Regions from separate parts of the Paraburkholderia sp. GAS334 genome, predicted to be linked through region 2. Evidence: riboswitches for the same ligand, from Rfam matches in the RefSeq annotation. Region 2 holds a riboswitch; the other holds the start of a gene.

Region 1 (3,404 bases), on a different contig from region 2:
GATCAATACGAGTTCACTGGCCCCGTAACAACGGTACTCAGATAGCCGCCGTTGACACACCGGCTCCGGCTGGACCACGCCGCAATGCAGCAAGCACAGATGGAGGAATGGCGGTGGGCCTGAGCGCCGTACGCTCGACGCAACCGACCCGGATGCTTCCCGTAGCAAGCAGCGTCCCTTCGCGCCATGCTTCCTGCGCGAAGTCGACCGACGCGCGGCCAAGCCGCTCGATCCGGCTGACGACGGTGATCAGATCGTCGAGGCGGGCCGGCGCGCGATAGTCGAGCGCGGTGCTACGAACGATGAAGATCGCGCCGGCTTCGTCCGCGAGCCGGGTCTGGTCCACGCCGCACGCGCGCAGCCATTCGGTACGCGCCCGCTCGAAAAACTTCAGGTAATTTGCGTAAAAAACGATGCCGCCGGCGTCGGTATCTTCGTAGTACACGCGGATTGGCCACGTGAAGCCGATTTCCGTGCCGGGCTGGCTGATAGACATATCCATGGCGCGCATTTTACCGGAACGCGCGCCGGTATCCCGATTTTGGGTGCACGTTCCACCTGGTACCGCTCAGCCCCGATGGATGCTAAGGCCCGCAAACGACTGCGCGACGGGCATCAGTTCGATCGTGTTGATGTTGACGTGGGCGGGCCGCGTCGCGATCCAGTAGATCGAATCGGCGATGTCTTCGGCGGTCAGCGGCTGCACGTTCTGATAGACATTGGCCGCCTTTTCGTCGTTGCCGCGAAAGCGCACGTTCGAGAATTCGGTGCCGCCGCACAGGCCCGGTTCGATGTCCGTCACGCGGATGGCCGTGCCCGCGAGGTCGGCGCGCAGGTTCAGACTGAACTGGCGTACGAAGGCCTTGGTCGCGCCATACACGTTGCCGCCCGGATACGGCCAGCTGCCGGCCACCGACCCGAGGTTGAACACGTGACCGCGATTGCGCTCGACCATGCCCGGCAGCAACGCGCGCGTAACCTGTACGAGGCCCGTGCAGTTGGTGTCGATCATCGTCGTCCAGTCGTCGAGTTCCGCGCGCTGCGCCGGCTCGAGACCGAGCGCGAGCCCGGCGTTGTTGACAAGCACGTCGATGGCGGCGAATTCCGCCGGCAGCGACGCGGGCGCGGCTTCGACGGCCGCGCGATCGCGCACGTCGAGTTCAAGCGGAAGAAGCGCGTCGCCGAGTTCGCTGGCGAGCGCGTCGAGGCGATCCTTGCGGCGGGCCGTAGCGACGACCTTGTGGCCGCCCTTGACGAAAGCCCGGGCGATGGCGGCGCCAAACCCTGCGGAAGCCCCTGTAACAAAGACGATCATTGCTGCTCCCTGGTCGGTGGAGAAAAACGGAAGGTGCCAAGCCTACTTCCAATGCGGCGCGGCGGCAAGGGAAGACCCTGGGCCAACGGCTGCCGGGGTGCGCGGCGGTCAGGGGCGGCCAGCGCCGGCAACAGCACCCCGTGGGGCCTGTCCCGACGGGGCTTCTCGGGCGGTTGCCTATTCGATGCGCTTCAAATAAACTAACGCGCTCACCCCTGCGTGACTGGCGATAGAACCCTTTTGGGGTTCAAGGTGGAACAACCCACCGTGAAGCGCAGGGTGCCGTTTTTGCCGTTCGCCTGGGCAGCCGTGATCCGCGCGCCATGTTTTGCGCTGCCGGTGGCTGTCCTGCCTCGCGTGTACGGTACTTCTTCATCCGCCACGTCCTGGCTGGCCCAGTCGCCAGCAGCGCCGCGTACCCGCTACGCTTTCCGCACACAATTCGGCGCACGATCCGGTCAACCTGAACACATTTAACGGAAACCGTATGTTTGACAGAGCCAAAAGCACCATCGCCAACGTCGATCCCGAACTCTGGAACGTGATCGAGCAGGAAAACCGCCGTCAGGAAGACCACATCGAACTGATCGCGTCGGAAAACTACACGAGCCCGGCTGTCATGGCTGCGCAAGGCTCGCAACTCACGAACAAATACGCGGAAGGTTATCCGGGCAAGCGCTACTACGGCGGCTGCGAGTTCGTCGATATCGCCGAGCAACTGGCGATCGATCGCGTCAAGCAACTGTTCGGCGCCGAAGCCGCGAATGTGCAGCCGAATTCGGGTTCGCAGGCGAACCAGGGCGTGTTCTTCGCGATGTTGAAGCCGGGCGACACGATCATGGGCATGAGCCTCGCGCACGGCGGCCACCTCACGCACGGCTCGCCTGTCAACATGTCGGGCAAGTGGTTCAACGTCGTGAGCTACGGCCTGAACGAAGTCGAAGACATCGATTACGACGCAGCTGAAAAGCTCGCCCAGGAACACAAGCCGAAGCTGATTATCGCGGGCGCTTCGGCATTCGCGCTGCGCATCGACTTCGAACGTCTGTCGAAGATCGCGAAATCGGTTGGCGCGTATTTCATGGTCGACATGGCGCACTACGCTGGCCTCATCGCCGCGGGCGTGTATCCGAACCCGGTGCCGCACGCCGATTTCGTCACGACGACCACGCACAAGAGCCTGCGCGGCCCGCGCGGCGGCGTGATCCTGATGAAGGCCGAGTTCGAAAAGCAGATCAACTCGGCAATCTTCCCGGGCATTCAGGGTGGCCCGCTGATGCACGTGATCGCCGCCAAGGCTGTCGCGTTCAAAGAAGCGCTGTCGCCGGAATTCAAGGAATACCAGCAGAAGGTGGCCGACAACGCGCGCGTGCTGGCTGAGACGCTCGTGAAGCGTGGCCTGCGCATCGTGTCGGGTCGCACCGAAAGCCACGTGATGCTGGTCGACCTGCGCGCGAAGAACATCACGGGCAAGGCTGCGGAAGCGGCGCTCGGCGCAGCGCATATCACGGTCAACAAGAACGCGATTCCGAACGATCCGGAAAAGCCGTTCGTCACGAGCGGCGTGCGTCTCGGCTCGCCGGCCATGACGACCCGCGGCTTCGGTGAAAAGGAAGCGGAACTGGTTGGCAATCTGATCGCCGACGTGCTCGACAACCCGGAAGATGCGGCCACGATCGAACGCGTGCGCGCGCAGGTCGCCGGGTTGACGAAGCGCTTCCCGGTGTACGGCTAACCAGCCATGCGCTGCCCCTTCTGCCGGCACGACGACACGCAGGTGGTGGATTCGCGCGTGTCCGAAGACGGCGCCGCGATTCGTCGGCGCCGTCGCTGCCCGGCCTGCGACAAACGTTTCACGACGTATGAGCGGGTCGAACTGGCGTTGCCGTCGGTCGTCAAGAAGGATGGTAGCCGCACCGAATTCGATCGCCGCAAGATTATCGCGAGCATGCAACTGGCGCTGCGCAAGCGCCCGGTTGCTGCCGACGCAGTCGACGCGGCGGCTTCGCGCATTGAATACCAGCTGCTCGGCAGCGGCGAACGGGAAGTGCGCAGCGAGCGCCTTGGCGAACTCGTGATGAACGAGTTG
Region 2 (3,404 bases):
GACGGCGCGCCGTGGGCGCTCGGTGTCGATCCTGCGTACGTGCGCGAACTCGCGCATCACTGGGCGAACGGTTACGACTGGCGTACCGCCGAGCAGCGCCTGAACCGCGAGCCGCAGTTTGTCTCACAGGTCGGCGGGCTGAATATCCACTACGTGCATCGGCGTGGCGTCGGACCGAGACCGTATCCGCTCGTTATCACGCACGGCTGGCCGGGGTCGTTCATCGAATTCATGGAACTGCTGCCGCACCTGTGCGATCCGGCATCGGTCGGCGCGGACCCGGCCGATGCGTTCGACGTCGTGGTGCCCTCGCTGCCCGGCTTTGGCTTTTCGGAGCGACCCGTGAAGCCCGGCACGTCCGCGTTCGCGACTGCGGATCTATGGGCCGAACTGATGCACGGGCTCGGCTACGAGCGCTTCGGTGCGCAGGGCGGCGATCTCGGCGCGGCTGTGTCGATCGCGCTCGCGTACCGGCATCCGCAGCACGTCGACGGCATCCATCTGAATTATTTGCCGAGTTCGTATGAGCCACCGCTCACCGCCGACGATCCCCCCATCACCCCGCGTGAACAGACTTTTCTCGATGCAAAAGCGATGTGGGCCGCGCTCGAAGGCGGCTACGCGCATGTGCACAGTACGAAGCCACAGACACTTGCCACGTCGTTGAACGACTCGCCTGCGGGGCTTGCTGCATGGATCATCGAAAAATTTCGCGCGTGGAGCGACTGCAATGGCGACATCGAAAGCGTGTTTTCGAAAGACGAACTGCTGACGAATCTCTCGCTCTACTGGTATACGCAGACGATCGCGTCATCGATGCGTTTTTACTGGGAGATGCGATTGAAGCCGCTTCGTTTTGCACATGGCGAGCGGGTGCGTCCGCCGCTTGGCTTCGCGCGCTTTCCGAAGGAAATCAGCCGGCCGCCGCAATCGTGGATCGAACGCGTGTTCGATCTCACGCAATGGGCCGACATGCCGCGCGGCGGGCACTTCGCCGCGATGGAGCAACCTGCGTTGCTGGCTGAGGAAATCCGCCGGTTTTTCAGGCCGCTACGGCGTTGAGTCGGGCTGAACGCCGCCCTGTCTGCGCGCGTTTTTACACAAAACGCTGGCGCATGGAATAATGGCTGGGTCCGCGCAACTGGCGCTGCAAGATGGAGACACCATCGGGGAACGCGGACCGTGGGGTTTCATGACGCGTTTCCGCACGCGTTTTCCTCACGTTTTTGCCGCGCGCCTGGGCATTGCCTGATCGTTGTGGATCACTCCGCGCTATCGACTAATTTTTACGGAGCCATGCAATGCCGCATCTTTCCAGTCTGTTGACTTTCGGACTTGTCTCGCTCGGGATGGCGCTTACGCCTGGCCCGAACATGCTCTATTTGATCTCGCGCTCGATCTGCCAGGGCCGTACGGCCGGCCTGATTTCGCTTGGCGGCGTGGCGCTGGGCTTCGTGTTTTATATGCTGTCCGCGGCGTTGGGTATTACCGCGCTGCTGCTCGCTGTGCCCTTCGCATACGACGCGCTGCGTTTCGGCGGCGCGCTGTATCTGCTGTGGCTCGCATGGCAGGCCGTGAAGCCGGGCGGACGCTCGCCGTTTCAGGTCCGCGACCTGCCCGCCGACAGCCCGCGCAAACTCTTCGCGATGGGCTTCGTCACGAATCTGCTGAATCCGAAGATCGCGGTGCTGTATCTGTCGCTGCTGCCGCAGTTTATCGATCCGCAGCACGGCAGCGTGTTCGTGCAATCGCTGACGCTCGGCGTCGTGCAGATCGCGATGAGCCTCACCATCAACGCAATCGCCGCCGTGATGGCGGGATCGATCGCGATGTTTCTCGCGCAGCGTCCGACCTGGATGGTCATTCAGCGCTGGCTGATGGGAACAGTGCTCGCCGGGCTTGCGGTCAGGATGGCGACCGAGGCGCGTCGATAGCGCGAAGGCTTAGCGTCCGTAACCGAATCGCGCGAACTGCTGCAGTTGTACGGAGCCGGCCGGAATGGAGCGCGGCTCCGGCCGCACGCGGTCGAAAGCGAATACGTCCTGGCGCAATTCGCCCTGCTCGTCGAACCACTGGCAGACGAGCCAGTCCCCTTCAGCCAGCGCGACGGGACCGACATGGGTCACGGTCATGCGCGGGCCGCCTGACTTCAGGGTCACCACATCGCCGACGCGGTGCGAGTCGGGTTGCGGCGTATCAGTAGTGTCGAGGGTAGCGCTCAGCATAAGTATCCCCGGTGCGAAAACTTTGATTGCGTCCAGCTGTCGGTGCTGTTCTGCGTGAAGCGGCAGCGAACTATACGTCGCTGTTTGCGACTCGACGCCGCGCGATGGCGAACGCCGGTCAAGCAGCAGCAGAATCGACAGTCTGGTCTTGAACGTCAATCTGGCTGAATCGGTGAAACGGATGAAACGGAATTGCCGTGGCCATTACCCTGGCCTTTTGCGACTTTGAACGTGAACCGTGATTTACGCACTGTCGTTCACAAAACCAGCCTTCGTCTTCAATCCCGATCTGCGAATCCCGATCATCGGATTGACGTTAGATTTTAAAATGCCTGCCAAGATTAACAATCGAATTTTTTTCAGGCAAGCATTTTTTCGGTAAACGCGCTTTATTACTTTCGGGAACACTTTGAAACACGCGGGTCCGCATGCGCGGCGTGCCATGCCGGTCAGTGACGCACTGCCGCATATCCCTTACTGACAGGCGCTTGCAGCCATTCGACCGGATGCACAGATTGCGTGCTCATCGGCGCGACTTGCCCCTCGATGGCGCAACAATTTCCGGGCCGGCTTTTTATGATTAATAAAATCGCTATTATGTCCTTCGCGAAGCAAGGGGTTAAACCATCCTTGAACACCAGGTGCATATATGGATTTTTTCAAGCCATTAAATATTCACATGAAATCCATAAAACGTTTTCCGCATTGCAATAAATAACCCTGGCGATTTTGACATCCGTGTGTCAATCGCTCAATCAACGCCATTCAGCGCTTTAGCCAGGTTTGATTGCAATGCGGGATAGCCCGGATCAGGCGGGCCGAGCCGCCATCCGCTGATGCCGGACCAGCAGCACGCTCAAACCAATACACACGAACAGCAGCGCGGTCGTAATGCCGATACAGACCTGGAACGCGTGCGCATACGCTTCTTGGGTCGTTTGCTGGCCAAGTACCCCGAAAAAAGCCCCGCTGATCGCAGCCGTGCCGAACGCGGCGCCGATCTGCAACGTCGATGAAACCACGCCCGAGGCCAGCCCGGCCTTTTCCGATATGACTTCCGCCAGCACGATGCGCATCAGCGATGGCAGCACGAGCCCGTGTCCGATCCCGGCGCACACGAGGCTCACATAGAAGATCGGCTCCGGTACCGCGCTCTGGCCGGCCGCCCACGTCGTCACC

What was found. A riboswitch is a leader RNA that binds a small molecule or an ion and turns the genes downstream of it on or off. The one in region 2 is predicted to bind ZMP and ZTP.
Region 1: another riboswitch for ZMP and ZTP. It lies ahead of glyA (serine hydroxymethyltransferase); the one in region 2 lies ahead of P3T21_RS09740 (LysE family translocator).

What each region holds. Positions count from the first base shown of each region.
Region 1 is NZ_JBNDMO010000003.1:134,125-137,528, reverse strand. Features, by position in the region: gene ybgC (tol-pal system-associated acyl-CoA thioesterase) at 38-511, opposite strand; gene ydfG (bifunctional NADP-dependent 3-hydroxy acid dehydrogenase/3-hydroxypropionate dehydrogenase YdfG) at 569-1,315, opposite strand; ZMP/ZTP riboswitch at 1,525-1,627, shown strand; gene glyA (serine hydroxymethyltransferase) at 1,803-3,050, shown strand; gene nrdR (transcriptional regulator NrdR) at 3,057-3,404, shown strand, end outside.
Region 2 is NZ_JBNDMO010000004.1:175,849-179,252, forward strand. Features, by position in the region: gene P3T21_RS09735 (epoxide hydrolase family protein) at 1-1,062, shown strand, start outside; ZMP/ZTP riboswitch at 1,128-1,250, shown strand; gene P3T21_RS09740 (LysE family translocator) at 1,302-1,934, shown strand; gene P3T21_RS09745 (YodC family protein) at 1,944-2,225, opposite strand; gene P3T21_RS09750 (MFS transporter) at 3,035-3,404, opposite strand, start outside.